Regions from separate parts of the Micromonospora sp. NPDC005979 genome, predicted to be linked through region 4. Evidence: riboswitches for the same ligand, from Rfam matches in the RefSeq annotation. Region 4 holds a riboswitch; each other region holds the start of a gene.
The links. A riboswitch is a leader RNA that binds a small molecule or an ion and turns the genes downstream of it on or off. The one in region 4 is predicted to bind cyclic di-AMP.
Positions count from the first base shown of each region.

Region 1: linked by a shared signal. The riboswitch ahead of ABZ272_RS08045 (hypothetical protein) and the one ahead of ABZ272_RS14055 (C39 family peptidase) in region 4 are both predicted to bind cyclic di-AMP.
Region 2: linked by a shared signal. The riboswitch ahead of ABZ272_RS19705 (hypothetical protein) and the one ahead of ABZ272_RS14055 (C39 family peptidase) in region 4 are both predicted to bind cyclic di-AMP.
Region 3: linked by a shared signal. The riboswitch ahead of ABZ272_RS04595 (NlpC/P60 family protein) and the one ahead of ABZ272_RS14055 (C39 family peptidase) in region 4 are both predicted to bind cyclic di-AMP.

Region 1 covers NZ_JBEXUR010000003.1:407,178-410,494, forward strand. The annotation lists gene ABZ272_RS08040 (YibE/F family protein) at 1-736, shown strand, start outside; cyclic di-AMP (ydaO/yuaA leader) riboswitch at 903-1,034, shown strand; gene ABZ272_RS08045 (hypothetical protein) at 1,038-2,060, shown strand; gene ABZ272_RS08050 (carbonic anhydrase) at 2,120-2,827, opposite strand; gene ABZ272_RS08055 (MarR family winged helix-turn-helix transcriptional regulator) at 2,989-3,306, shown strand.
Region 2 covers NZ_JBEXUR010000011.1:131,354-134,670, reverse strand. The annotation lists gene ABZ272_RS19710 (cation diffusion facilitator family transporter) at 6-923, shown strand; cyclic di-AMP (ydaO/yuaA leader) riboswitch at 1,036-1,167, shown strand; gene ABZ272_RS19705 (hypothetical protein) at 1,221-2,243, shown strand; gene ABZ272_RS19700 (hypothetical protein) at 2,337-2,897, shown strand.
Region 3 covers NZ_JBEXUR010000002.1:293,391-296,707, forward strand. The annotation lists gene ABZ272_RS04595 (NlpC/P60 family protein) at 1-778, opposite strand, end outside; cyclic di-AMP (ydaO/yuaA leader) riboswitch at 791-926, opposite strand; gene ABZ272_RS04600 (peptidoglycan recognition family protein) at 1,163-3,118, shown strand; gene ABZ272_RS04605 (NlpC/P60 family protein) at 3,177-3,317, opposite strand, start outside.
Region 4 covers NZ_JBEXUR010000007.1:133,593-136,909, forward strand. The annotation lists gene ABZ272_RS14045 (CDP-glycerol glycerophosphotransferase family protein) at 1-37, shown strand, start outside; gene ABZ272_RS14050 (alpha/beta hydrolase) at 42-788, opposite strand; gene ABZ272_RS14055 (C39 family peptidase) at 923-1,774, opposite strand; cyclic di-AMP (ydaO/yuaA leader) riboswitch at 2,020-2,160, opposite strand; gene ABZ272_RS14060 (hypothetical protein) at 2,446-3,216, opposite strand.

The DNA.
Region 1 (3,317 bases), on a different contig from region 4:
GCTCTACCTGACACACGGAGTGACCGCGCAGACCTCCGTCGCGGTCCTCGGCACCCTGGGCAGTCTGGTGCTCACCGGCGTCCTCGCGACCATCGCCACCGCCGCCACCCGGCTCACCGGCTTCGGCAGCGAGGACGCCACCACGCTCTCGATGTTCCAGGCGGATGTGGACCTGCGCGGCCTGCTGCTCGCCGGGATCATCATCGGCTCACTCGGGGTACTCGACGACGTGACCGTCACCCAGGCCGCCACCGTCACCGAGCTGGCCAACGCCAACCCCGGGCTGGGTCGGCGACAGCTCTACCGGGCCGCCACCCGGGTCGGCCGGGCGCACATCGCCTCCACGGTCAACACCATCGTGCTGGCGTACGCGGGCGCGTCACTGCCGCTGCTGCTCCTGCTCACCGCCGACTCGCGTCCCGTCGGGCAGATCCTGACCAGCGAGTTCCTCGCCCAGGAGATCGTCCGCAGCGCGGTCGCCACGCTCGGCCTGATCGCCGCCGTACCCCTCACCACCGGGCTGGCGGCGGTGGTGACCGCGGCCGGATCGACGGCCCCGGCCGACGCGGACGCCCCGCCACCGCGCCCCCGCGCGGACCGTACGGAGGCGCTTGCCGCCCTCAGTTCCCCGCCTGCGGGTCGGGCCGACGGGCCCGATCCGCAGCGGAGCACACCCCCATCCACCGCCACCACCGGGTGGCCAGAGCCGAACAGGAGCACGGATACGGCATGGTGACACTCCTCAGCGTGACCGGATCGGGCACCCGCCCTGAGAACCGCGTCACTGGTCACTCAACGCCATGGCGAAATGACGCTTTTAGTCGGCATCAGGACGTAGCTCAGGCGGTGGACTCTCGGGTAACCTCGCTGCCGGTCACCGACGAAGGCGCGCAGCGGCGCCTGCGGTGCCACCGCCCAATCGCCAACCGGCGAGCCGGGGACCCAGGTACCTGGGGTGAATCCGCGACAGCGGTAGGGGCCACTTCCGCCCCGAACCCGTCAGCTAACCCGGTCGGCGGTCGACGGAAGGGAAGATTGTGACGGCACCCCTACGCCGCTGGTTGACACCTGTGGTGGCCGTGTTCGCTGCGCTGACCGTGCTCGCCGGACCCCTCCCGGCCCACGCCGCCCCGACGACCCCCACCCCGTCCGGGCACGAGGAGGACGGCGACGAGCCCAAGCTGCTCACCGACGTCATCGAGCAGACCAACCGGGACTACGTGGCGGCCAAGTCCAAACTGGACAAGTCCAAGAAGCGGCAGCTCGAACTGGCGGCCGAGGTCGACCGGGCGAAGGCCGACCTCGCCGCGCTGGCCCCGCAGGTCGCGCAGATCGCCGCTCAGTCGTACCGGACCGGACGGGTCGGCGCGATCGCGATGCTGCTGGAGGCCGACGCCCCGGACTCGTTCGTCCAGCGGGCCGCGGCGCTCGACGAGATGAACATGGTCAACGAGAAGAAGCTCGCCGAGGTCAACGCCGTGAAGTCCCGCGCCGAGCAGGCCAAGCTGGCCCTCGACGCCGAGGTCCGGGAGCAGCAGAAGCAGACCGCGCTGATGGCGAAGGACAAGCGCGACGCGGACAAGGCGCTCGCGCTGGTCGGCGGCAAGGGCTTCACCGGCGGCCTGGTGGACGCCACCTCCCCGGTCGCCCGGATCGGCCCGGGTCGCACCGCCGACGGCGACTGGAAGGCGCAGTCGTGCAGCGAGGACGACCCCACCACCTCCGGCTGCGTCACGCCGCGCACGCTGCACGCGTACAAGGAGGTCAAGCGGGCCGGATTCAACCGGTTCGTGGGCTGCCACCGCAACGGCGGACCGTACGAGCACCCGAAGGGCCGCGCCTGTGACTGGTCGTTGCAGAAGAGCGGCTTCAGCCCGTGGCACAACGACGACACCCGGATGTACGGCAACAACGTGGCCGCGTTCCTCATCCGCAACGCCGACCGGCTCGGCATCTACTACGTGATCTGGAACCGGCAGATCTGGTTCCCGGCGACCGGCTGGAAGTCGTACAGCGGGCCGTCGAACCACACCGACCACGTACACATGTCGTTGCTCTGATTCGACGTTCAGCAGTTCGAGGGCCGTCCCGCGTCGAGCGGGGCGGCCCTCGTCGCGGGTCAGGCGGCGGTGGTGGCCGCCGAGTCGTCCGAGGCGTCGCCGGCCGGTACGGACGTCACGGGTCGTACTGCCCCGGCGGCGAGCCGGTACGACATCCCCACCACCGCGCACCGCCCCCGCGCCACCTCGTCGGCCAGCACGGGCGACTGCCCGAGCAGCGTCTCGACGGTCTGCGCGATGTGGATGTCGACGATGCCGTCGATGTCGTGCACGCCCTCGGCCGCGGCTCGTCGCAGGCTGGGCAGCACCGCGTCGACCACCGCTGGGAGATGTCCCGGGGGCGCGACGCCGGTGGCCGCCGATTCGCGGGCCGCCTGCACGGCGCCGCAGGAGTCGTGGCCGAGCACCACCACCAGCGGGGCACCGAGGACGGCCACCGCGTACTCGACGCTGCCCAGCACCTCGGGCCCGGTGGTGTGGCCGGCGGTCCGAACGACGAAGAGGTCACCCAGCCCTCGGTCGAAGATGATCTCGGCGGCCAGCCGCGAGTCGGAGCAGCCGACGATCACCGCGAAGGGGTGCTGCCCGTCCGCCACGGCGGCCCGGTGCCCGGCATCCTGGTTGGGGTGGCGCGGCTCTCCGGCGACGAAGCGACGGTTGCCGGAGACCAGCTCGGCGTACGCTCGGGCCGGCTCGGTCGAGACCGGCGCCTGCTCGACGGTCCGCTGGGTGCCCGGCTGCCCGCCGGGCGTACCGGAACGGCTCATCCCCGCACCTCGTCTCCACGCGTTTGACCTGCTCAACGGCCTTTTCAAACCGGGCCGGCGGCGGGCGCTGGCTCGCGCTCAACGGTCACACGCACGGCAAGATGCGTCAAGATATGCGTGATTTAGATTTCATACGTTGACCCGGAAAGGCGGCCCCCACGATGGCGAGCACGACGGCCGGAGGCGGCCGGAACTGGACATTCCTCACCAACCACGGCCATGTGCTGCTCGCCATCGCCCGCGACCCCACCGCCCGGCTCCGTGACGTGGCGGCGGAGGTGGGCGTCACCGAGCGGGCCGCCCAGGCCATCGTCGCCGACCTGGAGGCCGAGGGTTACCTGCACCGCACCCGGGTGGGGCGTCGCAACGAGTACACCCTCAACCCCGCCGGCCGGTTCCGGCACCCCGCCGAGGCCGAGGTGCAGGTCGGTGACCTCCTCGCGCTGTTCACCCCCGCCCCCGGCGACGACACTCCCTGACGACCGTCGTG
Region 2 (3,317 bases), on a different contig from region 4:
GTTCCGTGGGAGCAGGACATGACCACCACCACGGGTCGGTCGCCAACGCCGCCCACCAGCATCGGGGACGGCTCTGGGCGGCCTTCGGACTGCTCGCTGCCCTGATGGTGGTCGAGGCGGTGACCGCCTTCCACACCGGCTCACTGGCCCTGCTCTCCGACGCCGGGCACATGTTCACCGACGTGCTCGGCATCGGGATGGCGCTCGCCGCGATCACCGCCACGCGGCGGGCCACCGGCGACCCGCAACGCACCTTCGGGCTCTACCGCCTCGAAGTGCTCGCCGCGCTGGCCAACGCCGTCCTGCTCTCCGGCGTGGCGATCTACGTGGTGATCGAGGCGATCGGCCGGTTCGGCGACCCACACCAGGTGCTCAGCGGTCCGATGCTCACGGTGGCCATCCTCGGCCTGCTCGCGAACGTGGTCGCCTTCGGGCTGCTGCGCGCCGGCGCCCGGGAGAGCATCAACCTCCGGGGTGCCTACCTGGAGGTGCTGGGCGACCTGCTCGGCTCGCTCGGCGTGATCGGCGCCGCGCTGCTGATCGCCGTCACCGACTGGTGGTGGGCCGATCCGCTGGTCGCGGTCGGGATCGGCGTGTTCATCCTGCCGCGCACCTGGCGGCTGGGGCGGGCCGCCGTCCGCATCCTCGTGCAGGCCGCCCCGGAACACCTCCAGGTCACCGCCGTGCACGACCGACTGGCCGCGGTGCCCGGCGTGGTCGAGGTGCACGACCTGCACGTCTGGACGCTCACCTCGGGCATGGAGGTGGCCTCCGCGCACCTGACCATGGCGCCCGGCGCGGAGGTCGGCGCGGTGCTCACCGCGGCGCGTACCGCCCTGCGGGACGACTTCCGCATCGAGCACGCCACGCTGCAGACCGAACCCGGCGCCGCCCCGGGCGCCTGCGGTTCCGTCGAGTGGTGACCGTCATCCATCGTGACCGCGTAAGCACCTTCCGTCACAACGGCTGCACAGACCCCACCAGCACCGGTAGGCTCTGTCCCGGCCACCACCCGGCGGCGCCTCCCGGCGCCGGTGGCGGCCGTCGCCTAATCGCCCGACAGGGCGAACCGGGGAACCATGTTCCTGGGGTGCATCCGCGTCAGCGGTAGGGATCTTCCGTCCCGAACCCGTCAGCTAACCCGGTCGGCGGCTGACGGAAGGACATGCGTAGTGGCACCAGCACGCCCACCCGCCGCCCGACTTGCGGCACTGATCGTCATGATGGTCACCCTCGGCGTCGCGCTTCCGGTCGGCGCCGCCACCGCCGCTGCCCCCGGCGGCCTGCGGGCCGCCGCCGCTCCCGACGGCGACGAGGAGGGCGGCACCCCGGCGCTACGGGCCCAGCTCGAGGCGGCCAGCAAGGGCTACCTGGACGCGAAGCGCGCGCTGGACACCTCGGTCCAGCGGCAGCAGCAGCTCGCGGTCAAGCTCAAGACCACCGAGGCCGAGATGACCGTACGCAACGGCAAGGTCGGCGAGATCGCCGGCGTCGCGTACCGCACCGGCCGACTCAGCACCGTCTCGGCCCTGCTCAACAGCAACACCCCCGAGGGGTTCATGGACCGGGCGGCCACCCTCGACGTGGTGGCCGCCAACGAGGACCGGGTGCTGCGCGACCTGCACGCCACCCGGGACGAGGCGAACCGCACCCGCGTCGCCCTCGACGGCGAGATCCGGGAGCAGCGTAAGCAGGTCGAGGTGATGGCCAAGCGCAAGGAGCAGGCCGAGCGGGCCCTGACCGTCGCCAACGACAAGGCACGCGCCACCGCCGCCGCCGACACCGGCTCCAACCGTGGCACCTCCACCGCCAACGCTCAACCCGCCCCCCGCAACTCCGACGGCTCCTGGCCGTCCGAGTCGTGCAGCATCAACGACCCCACCCCGGCCAGCGGCTGCATCACCCCCCGCACCCTGCACGCGCTCAACCAGGCCAAGGCCGCCGGCTTCACCCGGTACGTCTCCTGTCACCGCAACGGCGGCTCGGGCGAGCACCCCAAGGGCCGGGCCTGCGACTTCGCCGCGCAGAAGGGTGGCTTCGGCGGGATCGCCAGCGGCGGCGACAAGACGTACGGCAACAACCTGGCCGCGTACTTCATCCGCAACGCCGACCGGCTCGCGGTGCTCTACGTGATCTGGTTCAAGCAGATCTGGCTACCCAGCAGCGGCTGGAAGTCGTACAGCGGGGGGAACGGCGACCCCTCCAGCGACCACACCAACCACGTGCATCTGTCGGTGTACTGACCGCCGAGGCCGTCCGGGGTACGTCAGCGGGCGTACCCCGGACGTCGTCGCTGGTCGGACGACCACGCGGGGTCGGGCCGGGAGCATTCGGGTATGCCGCGAATCGCGCCCCGCACCCGCAAGGCCCTGCTCACCCTGCACCTGGTCACCTCCCTCGGCTGGCTCGGGGCCGACCTGGTGCTGCTCACCCTCGGCATCGCGGCACAGCGCGGCGCCGACCCGGCGGCGGTCTACCCGGTCGCCGGGCTCGTCGGCACCGTGCTCTTCGCGCCGCTGAGCGTGCTCGTGTGGCTCGTCGGTGTCGCCAGCGCGCTGCTCACCCCCTGGGGCCTGCTGCGCTACCGGTGGGTGGTGATCAAGCTCGTGATCACCACCGTGATGGTCGGGCTGGTGCTGTTCCTGCTCACCCCGAACCTGCGGCACGCCGGCGCGCTGGGCGCCGCGCTACCGGCGCGGGACCGCGCCGACCTGGTGATCGCGCCCGCGGTGTCGACCAGTCTCATGATCATCGCGACGGTGCTGTCGACGTACAAGCCCTGGGGACGCCGACCCGCGCGACCCCGCCGCCCCGAGGCGACACAAGCCGCGACGCATGCCCCTCACGCCGGCAGCACCGGCAGCACCGGCAACACCGGCAACACGGTGACGCGGTGACGCGGTGACGCAGTCGCCATCACGATCAGGGCAGCCGGCGCATTAGGAGCCTGATCACGACGGCCGCACGCCGGGTGCCGGAGGGTGTGCACGCGCCCTTTGCTCTGCTTCAGCGGAGGCAACAGTCGGGGGCCATTTGTGTTGCCTCCGCTGAAGCAGAGCAAAGGACCGAACTGAGGCATCCGGTCGCCGGGCCGAGCCGCGCCGGGCCGGGCCGAGCCGCGCCGGGCCGAGCCGCGCCGCGCCGCGCCAGGCCAGGCCAGGCCAGGCCGCATTGCCTGGCGTCAGGGCGGGGTGGGCCGGGGCGGGCCGAGCCGGGCCAGGCCAGGCCGCATTGCCTTGCGTCGGGCCGGGGCGGGCCGGGGCGGGGCAGGGTGGGCCGCGTTGTGTTGGGCCGGACGGGCGGTCGGGGCTACGCCG
Region 3 (3,317 bases), on a different contig from region 4:
CGTACGAGTTCGGTCCCTCGGTGCCCCACACGTACGGCTTGCCGATCTGGGCGCAGGCGAACTTGACCGCGATACCGGCACCGCCACCCGGGTAGCTGGCCGGGCAGGGCGCGGGACGCAGCGGACCGCCGCCGCCGCTGCCGTACACCTTGAGGCGCAGCTTCTGCAGCCGGTCGATCTCCTCGTTGATCTGCTTCTTCTTCGCAGCCAACTGGGCCTCGGTGCGGGTCAGCTGGACCACCATCTCGTCCAGCGGCGCCTTCTGCCGGGCCAGCTCGTTGCGCAGGTCGGCGACCTGGCGGACGTCCTCCTGCTGGTTGTGGGCGAAGCGGTCGAGCATTTCGAGCTGACCGACCATCTCGCTGGGCGACCGGCTGCCGAGCATCGTGTTGACGGTCGACAGGTTCTCACCCATGTACGCGCGGACGGCCAGCGCGCTGACCTTGTCCATCGCGGCGTCGACCTGGCGCTCCAGCGGCGCGATGCGGGCGGCGAGCGCGTCGGCCTGCTTGCGCTTGAGGGTCAGGTCGGCACGGGTGGCGTTGTGCCGCTCGATGATCGGTTCGAGCTTGTTCCAGTCGTCGTCGATCTGGCGTTCGATCTCGGCGACGGACGGATCGGCGTGGGCCACCGTGGCGCTGCCGGTCAGGACGACGGCGACGCCGACCAGGGCGGCGAGAGCGGTGGTGAAGCGGGACCAGCGTGGACGCGGCACGGTCGACGGCGGGTCGGCCGGAGCCGACCGTCCGGACGACGGCCGCGGGGCTTGGAGGGCCACCGGGTTCCGTACTCCTTCTTCCTGACCGCCTACCGGGTTAGCTGACGGGTTCGGGCGGGAAGTGGGCGCCCTACCGCAGGAACTGCGGATTCACCCCGAGGAACCTGGGTCCCCGGCTCGCTCGCGAGCGACTCGGCGGTGTCGGTCCGTTACCGCCCGGGGTGGGCAGACCTGCTACCGGGCCGACGAATGACCAGAGTAGAGACGGCCGTTACCGATCCGCAACCCGTGCGGCCGTGACACTCCGTACTGATTGCCGCGGGCCATCGAACCGATGTGAAGATTTCTTACCGCACGTTTCGAAACATGGAAAGGTATTGACGCGGACTCCCGGGCAGGGCGAAGGTGACCGCAACCGACACCAGTTCACATGTAGGGGGTTCGATGAAACGTCCGACCCTGCTCGCCGTCGCGCTCGTCACCGCCACGGCGGCCGTACCGCTGCCCTCCGGCCCGGCCACCGCGGCCCCTGCCGCCGACCGCCAGCAGCAGTACGCCGCCGCAGCGACCGAGTACGGCGTACCCATCGACGTACTGCTCGGCGTCTCCTACCTGGAGTCCCGCTGGGACAGCAACGCCGGCACGCCGAGCACCAGCGGCGGCTACGGCCCGATGCACCTGACCGATGCCCGGCACGTGGCCGCCCTACCCGGGCGCGGTCACCACGACGCCCCGGGAGAGGATCCGCGCGGCGACGAGTCCCGTCGTGCTCTCGCACCGGCGCCCGCCACCGGGGACGCGCCGCCCAGCGCCGCGCTGCAGACCGTGGACGCCGCCGCCGCGCTCACCGGCGCCACCACCGAGGCGCTGCGTACCGACCCGACGACGAACCTCCGGGGTGGGGCGGCGCTGCTGGCCGCGTACCAACGGGAGGTCGGCGCCCCGGTCGGAGTCGGCACCGACCCGGCCACCTGGTACGGCGCGGTGGCCCGCTATGCCGGCGCGGACAGCGCCGATGCCGCGGCGGCCTTCGCCGACGAGGTCTTCACCACGATCGGCGCCGGCGAGACGCGGGTGACCGACGACGGCCAGCGGGTCACGCTGCCGGCCCGGGCGGTACGCCCTGAGCGGACCTGGCTGGACCGACTGGGACTGCGCCGGCTCGCCCGCCCGGACGGGTTGGAGTGCCCGAGCACCGTGTCCTGTGAGTGGATCCCGGCACCCTACGCGGCGTTCGGCGACGGCGACTACGGCAACCACGACCTGTCCGACCGGCCCGCCCGGCAGAAGATCGAGTACATCGTCATCCACGACACCGAGGCGAGTTGGGCGACCACCCTGCAGCTCGTCCAGGACCCGACCTACGTGAGCTGGCACTACTCGCTGCGCTCGGTGGACGGCCACATCGCCCAGCACGTCAAGACCAAGGATGTCGCCTGGCACGCCGGCAACTGGTACGTCAACGCCAAGTCGATCGGGTTGGAACACGAGGGCTTCGCCGCGCAGGGCACCTGGTACACGGAGGCGATGTACCGGACCTCGGCGAAGCTCGTGCGGCACCTCGCGCTGCGGCTGGGCATCCCGCTGGACCGCCAGCACATCATCGGGCACGACAACGTGCCCGGCACGACCGCGTCGACGGTCCGCGGGATGCACTGGGACCCGGGACCCTACTGGGACTGGACGCACTACCTCGACCTGCTGCACGCGCCACGGCTGGACACCGGCACCCCGGCCACCGGACTGGTCCGGATCGACCCCGACTACGCGACCAACCAGCCGGCGTTCACCGGATGCGTCACCCCCGGGACGCCGTGCGCGCCCCGCGGTTCCTCGTCGGTGGTGCTACGCACCGCACCGGCTCCGGACGCGCCGCTGGTCAACGACATCGCGCTGCGCCCCGACGGCACCCCGAACACGATGGACGTGTCGGACCACGGGGCCCGCGCGTCCGCCGGCCAGACGTACGCGCTGGCCGGTCGACAGGGCGACTGGACGGCCATCTGGTACCTCGGGCAGCGGGCGTGGTTCCACAACCCGGCGTCCGCGCCGACGGCCACCTGGACGGTCGGCATGGTGGTCACCCCGAAGCCCGGCCGGGCCACGATCCCCGTCTACGGGCGGGCGTACCCGGAGCAGGCGGCCTACCCGGCCGGCGTGCCCTACCAGGCGATCTCACCGTTGCAATACACCCTCGCCGCCGGACAGCGGTACGCCGTCGGCGCGGTGCTGCCCGGCGAGTACTACCGGGCCAGCACGTTCGACGGCTCCTCGCCCGGCGACTGGACGGTGATCCGGGGCAACAACCGGTACGCGCAGATCCAGTTCGGCCACCGCGTCATGTACGTCGACCTCGCCGACGTACAGCTCCTGCCGTCTCCGGTGGGCGCACCCCGCTGAGGAACCACGACGGCCCCCGGTCGAGGTGACCGGGGGCCGTCGTGGTGCGTGCTGGGGATCAGCCAGGTCGGCGGAACCCGGCGACCGGCATGGTGTTGATGCTGGACACCTGCACCGGTTTACCGGCGCGTGGCGCGTGCACCATCTGGTTGTTGCCCAGATAGAGCCCGACATGACTCAGGCCGGAGTAGAAGAAGAC
Region 4 (3,317 bases):
CTCGACCCGGGAACTACCCGCGCCCGCACCTGCCTGACCGATCAACGGTACGGGTCCAGCAACGCCAGCACGGCCGCCGGATCCTCCAGGTGCGCGTTGTGCCCGAGACCGGCCAGCGTGGCGACCGGTACGCCGTACTCCTTGAGCTGCGCGTCCGTGACCATCGCGTCGTGCTCCCCGCGGGCCAGCACCACCGGCACGTCGGTCGCCGCGAGCAGCGCGGCCAGGTCGGGCGCGCCGACGGCGAACGCGGCGTTGTCCATCGCGAGCCGCCACCGGCCGTCGACCTGACGCAGACCGGCGTCGACCATCGGGTGGTCCGGGAGGACCAGACCGGTGAGGCCGGCGACCCGCAGATACCGGCGGGCGGCCTCGGTGCGGCTGGTGAACCAGCCCACCGGGCGGGCGGCGAGGTCCGCGGCGCGGGCCAGCTCGGCCGGCGCCCAGACGGCCTTGATGCCCAAGCCCACCACCGCGTCCACCGGCAGGCCGGCGGCGCGGGCCGCCAGCGCCAGGCCGACCACGCCACCGAGCGAGTGCCCGAGCACGACGATCCGGTCGTCGGAGGCCAGGCCCTGCGCGACCCGCTGGGCGAAACCCTCGAAGGAGTACGACGACAGCGGCGCCGACCAACCGTGACCGGCGAGATCGGGCGCCAGCCACCGGCCGGGCCAGTGGTGCTCCAGAAGTGGTGCCCAGGGCAGCCACACGTCACCCGTCGCCCCCATGCCGTGCAGCAGCAACAGGATCGGCTCACGGTCGGCTTGACCACCCGATTCATCCACCACGGCCGCAGTCTCCCACGGTTCGCGGCCCGGTACGAGAGCCGTTCACCCGCGTCGCGCCCCGACCCGGGAACGCCGCGGGCGCCGGCCCCTCGTGGGAGACGGCGCCCGCGGCGTCGTGGGGTGTCGCGCGTTGGTCAGGCGGAGTAACCCCGGGTGGCGATCCAGTTCGCCAGGTCGATCGTGGTGATCCAGTAGGCGGGGTCGGCGGCGTTCGCCGAGTCGGCGATCCGCACGGTACGGCCGTTGTCCTTGTAGCCGACGACGGCGATGTAGTGCCCACCGCCGTACGAGTGGTAGCCGCCCTCGGTGTCGATGGCGTCGCCGACGACGTTGGCCACCACGCCCCGGCCGTCGGTGATGGCCTTGACCACGTCGGCCTGAAGACGGTCCATCTGGGCCGGGCTGGGCGTGCCCGCGAACATGCGGGTGCGGTACGGGGAGCCCTTCACCTCGGCGTTGAGCACCCGGGTGGTGTCCTCGGCCGAGTTGGTGCCCATCTCGGTGGTGCCCAGCTCGGGGCCGAGCTCCTCCTGGGTGCGATCGATGCCGCTGGCGCTGAGCGCGTTGCGGGTGGCCGCCGGGCCGCAGTTGTAGTAGGTGTTCTGCGCCTCGTAGTCGTAGTCGAGCACCTTCGTCGCGGGCGGCTTCGGCGGCGTCGGCTTCCGGGTGACGTCCGGGTTGCTCGTGGCCTTCGCGGCGGGGGACGCGGCGCTGGTGGCCGGAGCGGCGGTGCTCGGGGCGGCGGTGCTCGGTGCGACGCTCGCCGACGGGGCCGCGGACCGGAGTTCGCCACGGGAGGCGACGGTGTCACTGCGCATCTCGGCGACCGTGGTCGGGGTGCGCGAGCCGGCCGGGGCGTCGTCGGCGCCGGCGACCAGGGCGCCGGCGGTGGTGGCGATCGCGAGGGCCGCGGCGGAGGCGGCGACGATCTGGTACGGGCGCTCGGTCGCGAGGCGACGGAGCTGGCGCTTCAGGGTGTGCTTCACGAGGTCCTCCACGGTTCACAGGGAGAGCGGCACACCGGGGCCCGACCGGCATCCGGGCAGGCGTCAGCGCGCGGGCGGTGACCCGCGGGTGATGAGCCGCTCAGGGGAACGCCCGGCGCGGCCGGGCGGGAAGTGCGGTGACCCGGGGGGTCAGCTCACCGTCACGAGGCGGATGAGCGGGGACACCGCGTCGCCGTGGAGGCGGAGGAACAACAAGGGGGTCGAGGGGTGCTGCACGAGGATGGAACTCCTTCCGTCACCGCCTACCGGGTTAGCTGACGGATTCGGGCGGGAAGATCGCCCTACCGCGGGCCGTGGCTCGCGGATTCACCCCGGACTTACTGTGGGTCCCCGGTTCGTTGATCACGATTGAGCGGGTCGGCGCGGCGTCGCCTCCTGCGATCGGTAACCGCACCGGACGGGACGACAGTACTGGCCGGTGCGCACTCTGCCAAGCCGCGCCCACCTGCGTAAACATCGATTGGCCCAGCAATTTCTGCGCGTTTTGCCGCTGACGTGACTCGATGGGACAACGGGTTCCACCGGCACCCGTGGGCGACAACCGGACAGGTGGCCGGCAACGCCGCCACAATCGCGGGCACAATGGCCGCCGATGATGCCGGCCGCCCGATTTCCACCGCCGGTGACCCGCCTCACATAACAGATCGGGCTCAACCGGCCCGGGCCGGACGCCAGCGTGCCACGAGGGCCGTACCCGACGGCCGCGTCGCGGTGCGCCGGGAGAGCGCCGGGCTCGGCCGGCACCGTGCCGCCGCCACGTACGCCTCCTCGGCGAGGACGCGCGCCGACTCGGCGGCAACCTCGGCGTCCCGCCAGGACGACCGTTCCCGCTCGGCGGCCGTCCGGTGCTCGGCCAGCCTGATGTCACGGATCGCCCGGATGAGCAGCGTCTCCTGCTCGACCGGGTGCCGGCGGGGGTCCCAGCCGCGCCGATGCCCGAACACGTCGCCGAGCTGAGCCATGGTCAACTCCCCCCGCCAGTGCGCCGCCATGGCGGCGCGGTGCAGATAGCGCTCCCGGGCCGCGTACTCGGCGGGGGTGTGCGGGGTACGCGGTGTCGGCAACGCCCCGGCACCGGCGACCCGACGGGCAGCGGTGTCCGCCTCGTCGTACGCCGTCCAGGCCCGCTGCGCCTCGTCCTGAGCGACCAGCCAGTCAGCGCGTCGCCGCCGGGCGGTCCGCGCCGCCCGGGCGGCGGCCACAGCCACCTCCTCGGCGTACCGGCGCAGGTCGGCCATCTCGGCGACGGCCATCTCGCGGGCGGTGGGTGTCGGCGGCGTGGGGTCGGCCGCGGGCGAGTCCCGCTCCGGACGGGCCACCAGGACGGCGAGGACCGTCAGCGCCAGGAGGAACAGGGCCGACCAGATGGCGGCGGCCTGGGGCACCTCGGTCAGGAACTGGTAGAAGACGACGGTTTCCATGATCGACACCTCGGCATGAGCACGTAAGCGATGGGATGCCGCACGGGCGGGTGCGGGCGGTGTGTCGTCAGGTGTGGTGACGGCGCTCGGCCCGGCGGCGC